Regions from separate parts of the Dactylosporangium sp. NBC_01737 genome, predicted to be linked through region 3. Evidence: riboswitches for the same ligand, from Rfam matches in the RefSeq annotation. Region 3 holds a riboswitch; each other region holds the start of a gene.
The links. A riboswitch is a leader RNA that binds a small molecule or an ion and turns the genes downstream of it on or off. The one in region 3 is predicted to bind cyclic di-AMP.
Positions count from the first base shown of each region.

Region 1: linked by a shared signal. The riboswitch ahead of OHA72_RS17195 (hypothetical protein) and the one ahead of OHA72_RS02010 (C40 family peptidase) in region 3 are both predicted to bind cyclic di-AMP.
Region 2: linked by a shared signal. The riboswitch ahead of OHA72_RS59740 (coiled-coil domain-containing protein) and the one ahead of OHA72_RS02010 (C40 family peptidase) in region 3 are both predicted to bind cyclic di-AMP.
Region 4: linked by a shared signal. The riboswitch ahead of OHA72_RS52905 (C40 family peptidase) and the one ahead of OHA72_RS02010 (C40 family peptidase) in region 3 are both predicted to bind cyclic di-AMP.

Region 1 covers NZ_CP109153.1:3,802,259-3,806,327, reverse strand. Annotated here, with positions in the region: gene OHA72_RS17200 (polyprenyl synthetase family protein) at 1-1,015, shown strand, start outside; gene OHA72_RS17195 (hypothetical protein) at 1,532-2,209, opposite strand; cyclic di-AMP (ydaO/yuaA leader) riboswitch at 2,386-2,529, opposite strand; gene OHA72_RS17190 (diguanylate cyclase domain-containing protein) at 2,577-4,069, opposite strand, start outside.
Region 2 covers NZ_CP109153.1:12,940,570-12,944,638, forward strand. Annotated here, with positions in the region: gene OHA72_RS59730 (condensation domain-containing protein) at 1-1,066, shown strand, start outside; gene OHA72_RS59735 (HPF/RaiA family ribosome-associated protein) at 2,008-2,481, opposite strand; cyclic di-AMP (ydaO/yuaA leader) riboswitch at 2,696-2,833, shown strand; gene OHA72_RS59740 (coiled-coil domain-containing protein) at 2,837-3,853, shown strand; gene OHA72_RS59745 (LysR family transcriptional regulator) at 3,850-4,069, opposite strand, start outside.
Region 3 covers NZ_CP109153.1:432,968-437,036, reverse strand. Annotated here, with positions in the region: gene OHA72_RS02025 (sigma-70 family RNA polymerase sigma factor) at 1-51, shown strand, start outside; gene OHA72_RS02020 (Rv0361 family membrane protein) at 102-533, opposite strand; gene OHA72_RS02015 (methyltransferase domain-containing protein) at 544-1,290, opposite strand; gene OHA72_RS02010 (C40 family peptidase) at 1,336-2,328, opposite strand; cyclic di-AMP (ydaO/yuaA leader) riboswitch at 2,336-2,481, opposite strand; gene OHA72_RS02005 (ABC transporter ATP-binding protein) at 2,773-3,546, shown strand; gene OHA72_RS02000 (ABC transporter ATP-binding protein) at 3,575-4,069, shown strand, end outside.
Region 4 covers NZ_CP109153.1:11,481,247-11,485,315, forward strand. Annotated here, with positions in the region: gene OHA72_RS52900 (helix-turn-helix transcriptional regulator) at 1-83, shown strand, start outside; gene OHA72_RS52905 (C40 family peptidase) at 251-1,252, opposite strand; cyclic di-AMP (ydaO/yuaA leader) riboswitch at 1,261-1,410, opposite strand; gene OHA72_RS52910 (MerR family transcriptional regulator) at 1,552-1,986, opposite strand; gene OHA72_RS52915 (MFS transporter) at 2,010-3,416, shown strand; gene OHA72_RS52920 (VOC family protein) at 3,427-3,831, shown strand; gene OHA72_RS52925 (VOC family protein) at 3,865-4,069, shown strand, end outside.

The DNA.
Region 1 (4,069 bases), 3.4 Mb from region 3:
CCTGACCCGCCGGCACCGGCCGACGGCGTGGAGCGTGGTCGGCCCGCACCCGGCGACGCTGGGCGGCGAGGCGATGCTGGCGCTCGCGTTCGACGTGGCGGCCACCGGCGACCCGACCAGGCGCGTGCCACGCCCGCTGCGCCAGGCGACGCGGGACACCCGGCCGGCGCTCGTGGTCGACGGGCAGCAGCCCACCGACCTGCGGCCCGGCGGTGACCGGCGGGCCGCCGGCGGCGGACCGCGCGGCGCGGACCCGCAGGCATCGGACGCCACACCGGCGCTCAGCGGTACACCCGCGGCCGGCGACACGCACAAAACGGGCGACACGCGCGCGATCGGCGGCATGCGGGACGAGCAGGCGACCCGCGACCGGTTCGTCGAGCGGGACGGCGCCGCCGATCCGTGCGCCGACGGCGGGCGGCAACAGTCAGGGGCGGCCCCCGTCGACCGGGCCGGGGTGCGCGTCCTCGGCGACACCGTCCAGCAGCTCCTGCACAGCCAGCACACGGTGCTCGGCACGGCCCTGGACACCACCACCGGCCGCCGGTCCGGCAGCGACCTGCTGCGCGAGTGCATCACGGCGGTCGAGCAGCGCAGCGGTGCCCTGCTCGGCTGCGCGTGCGCGCTCGGCGCGATCGCCGGCGGCGGCGACCCGGCGCGGGTGGAGCAGCTGCGGCTGTTCGGCGTGCGGCTGGGGCTGGCCGTCCAGTTCACCGAGGACCTGCTCGGCATCTGGGGCGATCCGGCCGTGACGGGCCGGCCGACGTTTCCGACCTGCGCCGCCGGCGGCGGTCGCTGCCGGTCGCGGCGGCGCTCGCGGCGGGCGCCGACGAGCTCGCCGACCTGCTGCGCCGGGACGGCCGGCTGGGCGACGCCGAGCTCGAACGCGCCGCGAAGGTCATCGAACGGTCCGGCGCCCGCTCCTGGTGCGTCCAGCAGGGCGAGGACCTCCTGGCGCAGGCACTACTCGCGCTCGACCTGGCGATCCCCGAGCCGGCCGCGGTCGCTGAGCTGATCGCCCTGGCCCGCTGGGCGACCCGCCACCCCGCCTGACCCGCCACCCCGCCTGACCCGCCACCCCGCCTGACCCGCCACCCCGCCTGACCCGCCACCCGGCCTGACCCGCCACCCGGCCTGACCCGCCACCCGGCCTGACCCGCGACCCACAAAGCCGCGGAACCCACAACCCGCGCGATCTTGCGGTGTGATCGAAGTCATCCCGCGGCTGCCCGGGTGACCAACACGCAGCGTTGATCACGGCGGGAGCGACGTGCGACGGGTCACGCGCTGGATCGTCCTGCCGGCGGTCGCGGGTTCCGGGACGGGTGGATGATCTTGCCGGCATGATCGAAGGACAGCGGTGGTCGCCCCGGCGGCCTGGGGCGTCCTTCGATCATGCGGAAAGAGAGGAGATCGGCGTCCGGGGCGCAGTAGTCATCGAAGCCGGTCGCACCCGGCAGCCACTACCGCGCCGTCGCAGAGCCGCGACCGGCCGGGACCCCACGGGCGCCGGCCGGTCACTGCGGGCATCTCAGCTGAGCGCGCCGACCACCTGCTCCGCACGGCCGGCATGCTTCTGATACGCACCGGGGAACGCCGAGCGCTGCACCGCCTGCGCGGCCGCCGTCACGCTCATCCGCTCCCAGCCCCGCACCCGGGACAGCGCGTTGTAGAACAGCATCGCCGAGTGCGACGGGTTCATCAGCTGCGCCACCGTGCCCCAGCCCTGGCTGGCCCGCTGCTGGAACAGCCCGACCGAGTCGTGGTCGGAGGAGACGCCCTCATGCGGCAGCTGCAGCGAGGACGGCACCGCGGCGCTGGCGACGTTGTACAGGTTGCTCTCCTGCATCGCGGTCGCGATCGCGACGACGAGGGCCCGGTCGGGCATGCCCTGCGCCCGGCCCTGCTTCACGATGAGCGCGGCGTTGTCCATCTGCCGCTGGTTCAGCCCGGCGACGGGCCGCACGACCGGCGGTGCCGGCGGCACGGGCGGCGCCGCCGGCACCGCGACCGCGAGCGGCCCGGCCGAGGACGGCGACGGTGACGCGGACACGGAGGGCGACGCGGCAGGGGACGAGAACGGCGACGCGGACGCGACCGCCCCGGACTCGGCATACGCGGAGCCGGTGAACATCGACGGCGAGTCGGCGGGCAGGGTGGCCAGCAGCGTGGCGGACAGCACGGCGACCGAGACGGTGCCGGTCTTCACACTGAGCGCCGGCCGGCGATGTCGAGGATGGAATTGACGTGGCAATGGCTTCACTACTGAAGGTCCTTCATCGAAGACAGACATGCGGCATCGGCACGGCGCCGGACGGCGGCGTGCTGGAAGGGGGGAATCAGTGGTGAGGCGCTACGACGGCGGGCGGGCGGCCATCATCGGCAGACTCCTTCCGGTGCCGCCTACCGGGTTAGCTGACGGGTTCGGGCGGGAAGCTTCGCCCTACCGTGGCTCGGCCACGGATACACCCCAGAGGACTACGTGGGTCCCCGGCTCGCGAACGTCTCGCGACTCGACGGCGCCCGCCCGGCAGCACCGGATGCGGTGCAGGTCGACCGGAGCGGACCTCACGACCCTACTGGGCGGCTTCGGGGCGGGCCAACCGCAGCAACGGCATACCACCCGGCGCACCCGAACGATCACCGAACGCGGTCACCCGCCTGGTCACCCCTCCGGCGTGGCGCCCGCCCTTGACCAGGTACATCGCGCGGTCGGCGGCGCGCAGTGCGGCGCCCGCATCGTCGACCGTGTCATCGATCACGGCGACGCCGACGCTGACCCGTACCCGCATGATGTGGCCCTGGTGCGTGACCGGTGCCGAGACGGAGCGTTCGAGGCGGTCGACGAGCGCGCCGAGGTCGGTGACGGTGACGTTGCCGGTGAGGACGACGAACTCGTCGCCGCCGAGGCGTGCGACCGTGTCGGTGGGCCTGACCAGGGAGACGAGGCGGTGCGCGACGGCGACGAGGACCGCGTCGCCGGCGTCGTGGCCGAGGGTGTCGTTGATGACCTTGAAGTCGTCGAGGTCGCAGAAGAGCAGCGCGCTGATGACGGCCTCGGTGCGGGCCCGGCGGATCGCGGTGGCGAGGGGCTCGGTGAAGGCGTCGCGGTTGACCAGCCCGGTGAGCGGGTCGCGGGAGGCCCGCCGCACGAGGTCGGCCTCGGTCGCCTTGCGGCCGGTGATGTCCTGCACCTGCGTGATGGCGAACGAGGGCGAGCCGGCCACCACCGACATCGTGGCGGAGATCCAGATCGTCTCGCCGTCGCCGCGCACGCAGCGGACCTCGTAGTCACGGACGGATCCGGTACCGCCGGCGAACACCTCCCGGCTGTGGTCGAAGTCGTCGGGGTGGATGAAGTCGCCGAAGCGCATCGAGACCAGGACGTCCTCGTCCCGGCCGAGCAGCTCGCACAGGGTCGGGTTGACCCGGACGATCCGGGTCAGGTCAGCGCCCTCCAGGCCGATCATGCACATGCCGGTGCCGGCGCCGTTGAACGCGAGCCGGAACGCGGCCTCGCTGGCCTCCAGGTGCCGGCGCTCCTGGCGCAGCGCCTCGACCAGGTTGGCGTTGTTGATCGCGATGCCGGCCTGCGCGGCGAGCATCTCCAGCAGCTCTTGCTGGAACGCGCCTGGGCGTCTGCCGTCCGCGGGCAGGTCGACGCTGAGGATCCCGACCAGCGAACCGTCCGGTGCGCACAGCGGCGCGAACAGGGCGTCCAGCGGGTGCCAGCGTTCCTCGTCGGGGACCTGGTCGGCGCCCTCGGCCGGGGAGGGGATCCAGGACTGGATGCCGTCGTTGTGCCGCTCGTGCGGCAGGAAGCGCAGCTGCCCCCACTCGTCGGCGTCGGCGAGGTGCGCGTCGAACTCGGCCGCCGGGTAGCGCACCCCGAGCAGCTCGGCGCGGGCCTCCTCGGGGCCGGCGATCGCGACCGCCTCGTAGACGCCCTCGGGATGCAGGTAGTTGACCACCGCGGCGCCGAACCCGACGCTCTCGACGACGGCCTCGGCGATGCGGTGCAGCGTCTCGGCGACGGTGCTGCCGGTGTTGATGCGGCCGGTGATGGTGT
Region 2 (4,069 bases), 1.4 Mb from region 3:
GCTGCGCAGACCCTGGTTCGACATCGGCGCCGACCTGCCGCTACGGGTGGCGGTCCTCACCCGCGACGACACCCCGGTCGCCGTCCTGCTCGCCGCCAGCCATATGGCCGTCGACGGCTGGAGCTTCGCGATCGTCCGCGGCGACCTGCTCAACCTGCTGCAGGACCCGCCGATCGCCGTCGAACCCGGCCAGCAGCCACTGCAACGCGTCGAGTACGAGACCTCCCCTATCGGCCTGCGCCGCGAGGCGAAGGCGCTCAGCTACTGGTCGAAGCACCTCACCGGCGTCCCCACCCGCATGATCGAGAGCAACCGCGACGGCCGGCCGCCCAACCTCGACTGGGGCCAGATCCAGTCCCCCGCCCTCGCCCTGGCCACCAACGGCCTCGCCGCCCGGTTCGGCGTCCCACCGGCGACCGTCCTGCTGGCCGCGATCACGCTGCAGCTCGCCGCGTACACCGGCGAACGCGAGGCCCTGCTCCGCATGATCGTGTCGACCCGCTTCCGGCCGGCGAGCCGCGCCCTGGTCGGCGCCTTCAACGAGAACGCCCTCTTCCGGCTCGACTTCCCCCAGCACCCCGGCTTCCCCCGGCAGCCCGACGAGACCATCGGCGGCCTGCTGCACCGCGCCTCCGACGCGGCACTGCTGGCCTACGCCCACTGCGAGTACGACCCCCGCAAGCTCGACGCCATCTTCACCGAGATCGCCACCCAGCGCTCGATCACCCCCGACGGCTACTGCTTCTTCAACGACACCCGCTTCTCGGTCCAGGACCAGACCCCGCCGCCCCCGCTCCCCGACGCCGACCTCGCCGACGCGATCCACGCCGCCCTGCCGGCGACGAAGCTCCGCGCCCCGGTCATCGACCGGCTGCCGAAGCACGCCAACTTCTTCCTCTTCCTGACCGACCTCAGCGACACGGCGGAGCTGATGCTGTGCGCGGAGCACGGCTTCCTCGGCGAACGCGGCCCGCTGGGCTTCCTCGACGGCCTCGAACGCCTCGTCGTCAAAGCTGCCGTTGACGGGGGCGTCACCACCGCACAGCTGTACCACGACGCCTGCTGAGGCGTTGCGACGTCTTCGCCGATGCGCTGGCTGCCTTCCGTTGCTGTTCGCGTGCGCGTTCGTCATGCCCGTAATAGAAAATCCGGCACGGCTGCGGTCTTTGTGGCTCCGCGCAGCCTCCGGCGGCGCGACCGGTAGCGCGGTCACCGTCCGTGCCGTGTCGAGGTGATGCCAAGCCAGGTCCGCGCTCACATGATCCAGGTCCGTCGAGGTCATCATTCGGTGCTACAACACCGTCGCTGGTTCAAAGACACGAACAAATCACCCATACCGCAGCGCCGGCTTCGCCCGCGCCAAGATCTACGATCTTGGCGCTTGATCAAAGGATCCGGGTGGCCGTCCGGACGACCACAGGGCGCCTTCGATCATGAGCCAGAACGGAAGATCGCCGTTCGAGCGCTGGCACTACCCGGTCTAGTGATCGACGTTGGTAACTTGCATTGTCGGCGGCTTCGACTTCTCGCAAATCGCCCAAATCGCTGCGCTGCGCCGATCGGCGTCGATCGGTGCCGGCCCCGCTCATGATCGAAGGACCGGACTGGTCGTCCGGGCGACCGCGGCTGTCCTTCGATCACGGGGCGGGGCCGGAAGATCGCCGTCCGAGCGTTGGTACTACCCGGTCTAGTGATCGATGGTTTCGTTTTTTGGCCAGCGGCGGTGTTGTAGCACCGAATGCTGCGCCCGACGGCGCTGGATCATGTGAGTGCGGAACTACGGCACGGACGGTGACCGGGCTACCGGTCGCGCTGCCGCAGGCTGCGCGGAACCACCAAGGCCGCAGCCGTGATGGATTTTCTATTACGGGCATGACAAACACGCACGCGAAGAGCAACCAGCGCATCGGAGCTGCCCGAGAAAAGCGGAAAGCCCGGCCGCCGGCGATCGGCGACCGGGCTGAGCGTCAGTGCGGGCGGCACGCGCCAGGCGTTACGCGCCAGGCGTTACGCGCCCCGGGCCGCACCCTCGTCGCCGGCGGCCGCCGTCTCGGCGGGCACCGCCTCGGGCGACGCGTCGTCGAGGGCCGGGGTCAGCTCCGGGGAGATGACATCCGTGATGGTGCTCTCGCGCAGGTGCCGGTTGTTGCGCGGCTCCTGCCGGGTCTTCGCGTCGTTCAGCCGCCGGCGCAGGTCGTCGCGGACGTCGTTGAGCGCCGCGTGCAGATCCTCCTCCGCCGAGGTCGTCACGATCTTCTGCTGGCCGGCGATCCAGCATTCGAGGGTCACCTTCTGCCCCCGGGCGGCGCGGTCCTTCACCGACACCTCCAGCTCGGTGGCGTCGACGGGGAACGCGGCCAGGCGGCTGTCGAGCGTGGCGAACTGCTCGGCGATCCAGGCCCTGTCCCCCAGAGAGAAGCCGGCACCGACGCGCAGGCAGTCCTCGACGGTGGCCGGTGTGCTCGTAGCACTTCTCGACATGTCCGAGACCCCTTCCGTTGCTTACCTTGACGATCACCGCATACCCCGCGATGACCCTGTTCATGTCCCCCAAACCTTCCTAGGAGGCTAGCCTACCACCCCGAAACCGCCCGGCTGCAGAACGCCGCCGGGACGTTACCGAGGGTCCGCAGGGGGATGAAATCGCAGGTGGTTAGGGTCGGCGGCGGCCCGCTCGTAGGCACTCACCGTGCCGGCGCGGCCGCCGCTGAGCCGTGCTCCAACGGGCCGGGGAACCAAGTTTCTGGGGTGAATCCGCGCTTTTTGCGCGGTAGGGGCGACTGTTCCGTCCCGAATCCGTCAGCTCACCCGGTAAGCGGCCGATGGAGGGAACAGTATGTCCAGACCTCCGTGGATCGTCGCCGTCGTGACGGCGCTCGCGATCCTCCTGACCCCGACCGTGGTGCTCGGCACTGCCTCACCGGCGAACGCCAGTGAGGGCGGCGACCCGGCGCTGATCAAGAAGCTCGACGAGACCAACCGCGCGTACATCGACGCGCAGAACGCCCTCACCGCGTCGTTGCAGCGGCAGAAGGACCTGGCCGCGCAGCAGACGGCGATCGAGCCGAGGTACGCGAAGCTGCACGAGGAGACCCAGTCCATCTCGATCGCGGCGTATCAGAACGGCGGCGGGCTGCGCAGCGCGGCGACGCTGCTCAACAGCGGGACGCCTGGGGCGTTCGCCGACCGGGTGAGCACGCTGGAGGTCATCGCGCGCGGCAACGCCGAGCAGCTGCGGCAGGTCGCGGCGCTGCGGGACGAGCTGAGCAGGACGAAGGCGACGATCGACGCCGAGGTCGCCAAGCAGCAGGCGAGCATGGCGGTGATGTCGAAGCAGAAGGCCGAGCTGGAACGGGCCCTCGCCCAGTCCAAGGACGCCGTCGACGCCTCCACCACCTTGAGTGGCGGCACCACGAGCAAGGCGGCGGAGCCGGCGCCTCGCAGGGCCGACGGATCCTGGCCCACCGAGTCGTGCGCCACCGACGACCCCACCACGAAGGGATGCCTGACCCCGAGGACGTTGCACGCGCTGCAGCAGGTACAGAAGGCAGGCTTCACGCACTTCGTGTCGTGCTGGCGTCCGCCGGGCGAGCCGTATGAGCACCCGAAGGGCCGGGCCTGCGACTTCGCCGCCGACGCGAAGGGCTTCGGCGGGGTGGCGACCGGCGCGTCCAAGGAGTACGGCACGCAGCTGGCCGCCTGGCTGGTGAAGAACGCGACGGCGCTCGGGGTCATGTACGTGATCTGGTTCAAGCAGATCTGGACGCCGGCGGGTGGCTGGCACGCGTACCGCAGCGGTCAGGGCGACCCGAGCAGCGACCACACCAACCACGTCCACATGTCGATCTACTAGAGGGCGCGGAGCGCACCGAGCAACGCCTCCACCGCCGGCAGGGCCGCCCTGCCGGCGGTGACGAGCGCGTCCAGCCGGCGCGCCCCGGCGACCGGCAGGTCGGTCACGCAGAGCCCCGGGGAGGCGACACCCCGCAGCGCCAGGTCCGGCGCGATCGTGGCGCCGTGCCCCGCCGCGACCAGGGCGAGGACGGCGGGATAGTCCACGCACAGGTGC
Region 3 (4,069 bases):
CTCGGCCGGCTCCGCGAGCTGGCCCGCGCCGAAGGCCTGCAGGCGGCCTGACCGACAGCAACCCGCAGCCCCTGACCTTCCCGGTCGGGGGCTGCTCCGTGTCAGTAGGGGTTGCCGCAAACCTTCCAGGCGCCGGCCTCCTTGCGCAGCGGGACGGCGTGGGCCTCCTTCGGGCCGGTGGAGTAGGTCACATCGGCGGTGATCCTGGCGGTCTCGAGCCCGTTGTCGTTGCCGTACCAGCCACCCCAGTGCAGGTCGTGCGAGACCGGCTTGCGCCGGTTGACCGCCGCCTCGAACGATGACTGTTCGTAACGGGCCCGGGTGTCGTCGCACAGCCGCTCGTAGGCCGCGGCGAGGTCACCCGACTCGAGGTCGGACAGGAACGCCGACGTCGCCTCGCGGGCGGCCTTCGTGCGGTCGTCGAAGAAGAAGTAGGCACCCGCGCCGCCGCCGCAGCAGCACAGCACGACCACGACGGCAAGGACGATCAGCACGATCTTCACCGAGCTGCGGCGGCTGCGAGATTGGGTCACGGGCGAGATCTTAAGATCGTTGCGCCACCACGAACAGTCGCGGAAACGGCAGGATCGTGCCGAACGGCTCGCGGGGGTAGCGCTCGCGCAGCCGGGCGGCGACCCGCGCGCGGAAGTCGTCGAGCTCCGCGCCGGACAGCGCGTCGAGGTAGGGCCGCAGGCCGGTGCCGCTGAACCACTCCAGGACCGGGTCGTCGCCGGGCAGGACGTGGAAGTACGTGGTCTCCCACGCGTCCACGGTGAGGCCCAGCGCGGCGAGGGTCCGCACGTACCAGGCGGGCTCCTGCACCGGCGTCGCGCCGCGCGGACCCAGGACGCCGGGGTCGAGGATGCCCGGGTCGAGGATCGGGCCGCCGGTCGGGACCTGGAAGGCGAGCGTCCCGCCGTCGTCGAGGGCCGCGGCCAGCACCGGCAGTAACGCCGCGTGATCGGGCACCCACTGCAGCGACGCGTTGGCGACGATGACGTCGACCGACCCGCGCTGCGGCCGCCACCCGGCGATGTCGCCGAGCTGGAAGGACACCTGCGGGCCGGCCAAAGGCGCTGCGGCGGCGAGCATCTGCGGCGAGGAGTCGATGCCGAGCACAGCCGCGTCCGGGTACCGCGCGGCGAGGGTCGCGGTCAGCGTGCCGGGCCCGCAGCCGAGGTCCACGACCGCCACGGCGGAGGTGGTCGGGATGCGCGCGACCAGCTCGTGGAAGGGCCGGGCCCGTTCGTCGGCGAAGCGGGCGTACTGCTCGGGATCCCAGGAGGCCATGCCCCATCTTGCGGGCATGGCCTCCTGGCGCGTGACGAGGGGTTCCTAGTGAGGGCGCCCGTAGCCGGTCGTGTTGGAACGGTCGACCGAGGCGACCTCGACGTTGCGGCCCGTGGTCGGTGCGTGGATCATCTTGCCGTTGCCGATGTAGATGCCGACGTGGCTGGGCGACGATCCTCCGAAGAACGCCAGGTCTCCCGGCGAGAGCGCGGACCGCGAGACGTGCGTGACCCTGCTCGAGCGCCACTGGTCGTTGGCGTTGTGTGGCAGCGTGATGCCGGCCGCCTTCCAGGCACCCATGGTGAGGCCCGAGCAGTCCCAGCTGCCCGGTCCGGCGGCGCCCCACTTGTAGGGCTCGCCGAGCTGGGCGCAGGCGAACGCGACGGCGGAGTTCGCCGGGCTCGTGCATTCGGCGCCGAGGGACACCTTCACACCGGTCGATCCGGTGCTGCCGGCCGCGGCGGCGCGCCGCTTGAGGGCGTCGAGCTTCTTGACGTCGCCCTCGATCTTCTTCTTCTTGGTCTCCAGCTCGGCCTTCTGCGCGTTCTCCGCGGCGAGCGTGTCGTCGATCTTCTTCTTCTCGTCGTCCAGCTTCGACTTGGCCTCCGAATACTCGGCGATCGCGCGCTGCTGGTGCTTGCTGATCTGCCGCAGCGTGGTGAGCTGGTCGATCAGCGTGTCCGACGACTGCGCGCTGAGCATGACGTTGAGGCTCACCATGTTGCCTGAGCCCTTGAACGCGGCGATGGCGATGACGTCGACGTCGGAGTTGGCCGCGGCCATGCTGTCCGCGAGGGGCTGGATCTTCGCCTGGACGGTGGCGGCCTCCGCCTGAGTGGCGGCAAGCGTTTCATTGATCTTGTTGTAGGCCTCGATCGTGACTTCGAGCTCGTCGCCCGCCTTCTCGAGCTGGGCTTGGATCTCGGCAGCTGTGGGATCGGCCTTGGCGACGCTCGCAGGCGCCACGACGGCCAGCGCGACGGCCCCGATGATCAGGGAACGCAGCAGTGACCGCTTGGCGCGGTGTCCAGCGGACAAGGGATGACCCTTCATTCACCGACCGCCTACCGGGTTAGCTGACGGGTTCGGGCGGGAAGAGTGCGCCCTACCGCGGCTTCGCGGATTCACCCCAAGGAACCTGGGTCCCCGGCTCGACAGCGCCATGGGCGCTCGACTCGGCGGCGCTTGCACGGCGCCGCCCGGGGTGGGCGACGGACTGCCGGGCAGGCCGGACCTAACTTAACGTGATCACCAGCGAAGCGAAACCCACGCGTGTCGTTCTATATCTATTACCCTAAAAGTCCGAATCACGGCGAGTTGTCGGTCCACATCGGACGGTGATGCGCCACAGAAGATGGTGTTGACGGACACACAATTGGGGCTTGATTCTGCTCTGATACCCGGTTAAATACACGTAACTTTATTCACCGACGATGCACATAGTTCGCCCACTCCGAACACCCCCGGAGGAGCGTCACCCCCATGTTGCGTGTCCAGAACCTCGAGGTCGTCTACGACGACGTGATGTTGGTGCTGCGCGGCGTCAGCCTGCAGGTGCCACCCGGACGCATCGTCGCGCTGCTCGGCGCGAACGGTGCGGGCAAGACCACGCTGCTGCGGGCCCTGTCGGGCCTGCTGGGCGTGCACGACGGCGCCATCACCAAGGGCGCCGTCACGCTCGACGACAAGCCCATCCACCGGCTCCGGCCGGCCGCCGTGGTCCGCCGCGGCGTGTCGCAGGTGATGGAGGGGCGAAGAACGTTCGCCGAGCTGACCGTCGAGGAGAACCTGCGGCTCGGCGCCCACACCCGCCCGAAAGGACGGGCCGAGGCGATGGACCGCATGTACAGCCTCTTCCCCGTCCTCGCCCAGCGGCGCGGCAGCATCGCCGGATACCTCTCCGGCGGCGAGCAGCAGATGCTGGCGATGGGGCGGGCCCTGATGTCCGACCCGGCGTACCTGCTGCTCGACGAGCCCAGCCTCGGCCTCGCGCCGCGCCTGGTCGAGCAGGTCCGCGACCTGATCGTGCAGATCAACCGGGCCGGCACCGGCGTGCTGCTGGTCGAGCAGAACGCGACCATGGCGCTGTCCATCGCCGAGCACGGATACGTGCTGGAGACGGGCAAGGTCGTGCTCGACAAACCCGCCGCCGAACTGCTCGCCGACGACGACATCCGCGAGTTCTACCTCGGACGGGCCGAGCGGTCCTTCCGCGACGTCAAGCACTACAAGCGTCGCAAACGCTGGCTGTCATAGAGCCGCAACAACCCCTTCGGGAGTCGCCGTGCTGCGTTTCGAAGACGTCCGGCTCAGCTTTGCCGGCGTCAAAGCCATCGACGGTGTCTCGTTCACCGTCGCCAAGGACGAGCTGTTCGCCGTCATCGGCCCCAACGGGGCCGGGAAGACGTCGATCTTCAATGTGATCTCCGGTGTGTACCGGCCGCAGAAAGGCAGGGTGATGCTCGACGAGCTCGAGCTCACCGGACTGCGCCCGGACAAGGTCGCCAAGCTGGGCGTGGCCCGCACCTTCCAGAACGTCGAGCTGTTCCAGCACCTGACCGTGCTGGAGAACCTCATGCTCGGCCGGCACCACCACATCCGCTACGGCACCCTCGCCGCCATCGCGTGGCTCGGCCGCGCCCGGCGAGAGGAGATCGCCAACCGGGCCGTGGTCGAGGACATCGTGGACTTCCTCGAACTGGCCCAGTGGCGCCGCCTGCCGGTGGGGCTGCTGCCGTACGGCGTGCAGAAACGCGTCGAACTCGGCCGCGCCCTGGCG
Region 4 (4,069 bases), 2.9 Mb from region 3:
TGTGGTCCGAGATCAACCAGTCGGACGGCGAGGCCGGACTCGCAGGATCGACCCGCACCGCACCCGAGCGACTGGCCTCGTAGCCCGGCGCGCGGGTTTCACGGTCAGCGACCGGCACCGGCAGCTACGTGACGCAGCGTCCTTGATGCTGGGGGCTCGCGGTCACCGACAACGGCACAATGTGACGGCCCACCGGCGGCGCTGCGGGGGGCGCAGGCGGCCGGTGGGCCGGTGCAGGTCCTGCCGGACGTCAGGACACCCGGCCGTAGCCGTACAGGGTGTCGATGTCGACCGGGGCGACCTTCACCACGGTGCGGCTGTTGGGGGCGTGGATGATCTGGTTGTTGCCGATGTAGATGCCCACATGCCCGAGGCCGTTGTAGAACACCAGGTCGCCCGGGGCGAGCTGGCTGCGGGAGATGTGGCGGACCTTCTGCCACTGCTGCGCGGCGTTGTGCGGCAGGGACACCCCGGCCGCCTTCCACGCCATCATGGTCAGCCCGGAGCAGTCGAACGTGTTCGGTCCGGCGGCGCCCCACACGTACTTCTTCCCGAGCTGCGCCCACGCGTAGCTGACCGCCTTGCCGGCCGTGCCGGAGACCGCCGGCGGCTTGCCGGGTGCCGGGGGCGCCGCGGTGGTGGTCGTCTTGGCCTTCGCCGCCGCGGCTGCGGCAGCGGCGGCCGCTTCGGCCTTGCGCTGCAGGTCGTCGAGGCGGGCGATGTCGCCCTCGATCTTCTTGCGGCGGGTCTCCAGCTCGATCTTCTGCTGGCTCTGCGCGGCACGGGTCTCGTTGAGCCGTTGCTGCTCGGCGTTGAAGGCGTCCTTCGCCGCGGTGTACGCGGCCAGGTCGCGCTGCTGGCTGTGGGAGATCTGCTGGAGGGTGCCGACGCGGTCGGTGAAGGCACCCGAGGAGCTCGCGCCGAGCATGAGCGACCAGGTGCCGAGGTGGCCACCGGTCTTGTAGGCGTTCACCGCGAGCGTGTCGGCGGTGACCTGGGCGGCCTCCATGGTCGCCTGCAGCGGTGCCAGGTCGGCCTGCAGCTTGGTGATCGCCGCCTGGGTGGCCTCGAGGTCGCCGTTGACCTTGTTGTACTGCTCGACGATGTGCTCGACCTCGTTGTTGCCCTTGTCGATCTGGGCCTGGAGCTCCTCCGGCGTCGGATCCGCGTGCGCGGCGCAGGCCGGAGCGATCAGCGCCGACACCGCCAGCGCGACGACCGCGGCACGCAGCGTCGTGCGTCCGTTGAACACGGCACAGTCCTTCTTCCTTTGACCGCCTACCGGGTTAGCTGACGGATTCGGGCGAGAAGAAGGCGCGCCCTACCGCGCCGCGGCGCGGATTCACCCCATGGGAAACCTGGTGGTTCCCCGGCTCATCGACCGTCGCCCGTATGCAGCGACGCGCGGCCGACGACTCGGCGGCGGCTGCCCGGCCACCCCGGCGGGGCGGGCGACATCCGGCAGCCAGGCCAAACGTAGCGGCCGCACAGACCGCCGGGCCTCGATCTAAGCCACACTTAACGAAGACTTGGCGAGGAGCTGCAGATCATCTACGGGGTGCCGGTCAGGCGGCTGGGCGCCCAGAGCTGATCGGCGTCGCCCGCGGCGATCCGCCCGCGGTACACGTCGATCTTGTGGTCGATGAGCTTGAGGTTCTCCTGGATCTCCGCGAGCCGGGCGTGCACGTCGGCGCGGTGCGACTCCATGAGCGCGAGCCGCTCCTCCTCGTTGCCGGGTCCGGCGGCCACCAGCTCGGCGTAGCGCCGGATGAACCGGATCGGCATGCCGGTGGCGCGCAGCTTCGTGCACACCACGATCCACTTGAGATCGAGGTCGTGATACCGGCGCTGGCCGCCGCCCGTGCGGTCGACCGGGGTGACGACCAGGCCGGCCCGCTCGTAGTAGCGCAAGGTGTGCACGCTCACCCCGGTGCGGCGGGCGGCCTCGGCGATGCTGAGGCCGGGCTGCGGTTTGACTTCGAGCACGCTCTAGATTTTAGCGTCGCGTGATGAGCGACATGACGCACGCGGACCGGCGGCGCCGGATGCTGGTGCTCGCGGTGTGCTGCACCAGCATGGTGGTGGTCGTGATGGACATCTCCATCGTCAACGTGGCGCTGCCGGCGATCGGCCGCGACCTGCACTCCCCGGTGTCCGGCCTGCAGTGGACCGTCGACGCGTACACCCTGGTGCTGAGCAGCTTCCTGGTGATGGCCGGGTCGCTCGCGGACCGGGTCGGCCGGCGGCGGGTCTTCCGGCTGGGGCTGATCGCCTTCGGGCTGGGCTCCCTGGCGTGCAGCCTCGCGCCCGGCATCGGCTGGCTGATCGGCGCGCGAGCGCTGCAGGCGGCCGGCGGCACCATGCTCAACCCGGTCGCCATGGCGATCATCGCCACCGCGTTCCCGGACCGCGGCGAGCGGGCCCGCGCCATCGGCGTGTTCGGCGCGGTCTCCGGCCTGGCGCTGGGGCTGGGTCCGGTGCTCGGCGGCGCCCTGGTCGACGGGTTCGGCTGGCGCTGGATCTTCTGGGTCAACGTGCCCGTCGTCATCGTCGCGCTCCTGGGTACGGCGCTGTTCGTGCCCGAGTCCCGCGCCGCCCGCCCCCGGCGCTTCGACCCGGTGGGCCAGGCGCTGGTGTTCCTGGTCCTGGGCAGCGCCGTCGCCGCGATCATCCAGTCCGGCGAGCTCGGCTGGACCTCCCCGGCCGTCGTGGCCCTGCTCGCCATCGCGGTCGCGGCCGTGCTGGGCATCCTGTGGTTCGAGCCGCGCCGCGCCGACCCGCTGCTGGACCTGCACCTGTTCCGCAGCCTGCCGTTCAGCGCGGCCATCCTCACGGCGCTGCTGGCCCTGTCCGGCTTCGGCGCGTTCCTGTTCGTGACCACCCTGTACCTGCAGGAGGTCCGCGGCCTGTCCCCGCTGCGGGCGGGCCTGTGCCTGCTCCCGGTCGGCGCGCTGATCATCGTGCTGTCCCCGCTCGCCGGCCGGATGGTCGCCGGCCGCGGCCCCCGGCGCCCCCTGCTGATCTCCGGCGTGGCCCTGGCGCTGGGCGGCGCCGCGTCGCTGCGGCTGGGACCGGCCACGCCGATGCCCGTCGTGCTCGCCGTCTTCCTCCTGTACGGCGTCGCCCAAGGCACCGTCAACCCACCCATCAGCAACTCGGCGGTCTCCGGGATGCCGGCCTCGATGGCCGGCCTGGCGGCCTCCCTCGCGTCCGCCGGCCGGCAGACCGGCATCACGCTGGGCGTCGCCGTCTCCGGCACGATGGTCGGCGCCGCCGTCACCCACGGCCAAGCGGCGTTCACGACCGCCGAGCACCGGGTGTGGTGGCTGGTGATCGCGCTCGGCGCCGGCATCACCGCCCTGGCCCTGCTCAGCACGGGCCGCGTGGCGGTACGCCATCCGCCCGGCCGGCACTGACCTGCCGGGTATGCGGATGTTGCATCTCGGGTTGCGGGTCACCGACCTGGAGCGCTCGCTCGCCTTCTACACCGCGGTCGGATACGCGAAGATCGGCACCGCCCCCGAGACGGGGTTCGGCAGCCTGACCATGCTGCAGCTGCCCGGCGACCTGTTCGTAAGCCTCGAGCTCGTGCACGACCCCGCCAGGCCGGTGACCGACATCAGCGCCGTCAACCACCTCGTCATCCAGGTGGACGACAAGAGCGCCACCATCGCCGGGCTGGCCACCAGGGGCGTCGAGGCCGAGCCGCCGGCGGACCTGGGGCCGGGCATGCGCTCGTCGTGGCTCACCGACCCCGGCGGCTACCGGATCGAGCTCGTGCAGTGGCCACCCGGTCATCCGGCCGGCATGACGGCGGCCGACCTGGGCTGACCGGCCTCCGGCACGGGCGGTTACGGTGATCGGATGGCATGCCGCATCACCGAACTGGTCCTGGACGCCCGCGATCCCGACCTGCTGGCGCGGTTCTGGTGCGAGGTGCTGGGCTATGTCGAGCTGCAGCGCATCGGCGCGGACATCGAGATCGGGCCACCCGGCGCCGGCTTCGGCGGCCCGCTGCCCACCATCGTGCTCAACCAGACCGACGAGCCCAAGACCGGCAAGCTGCGGC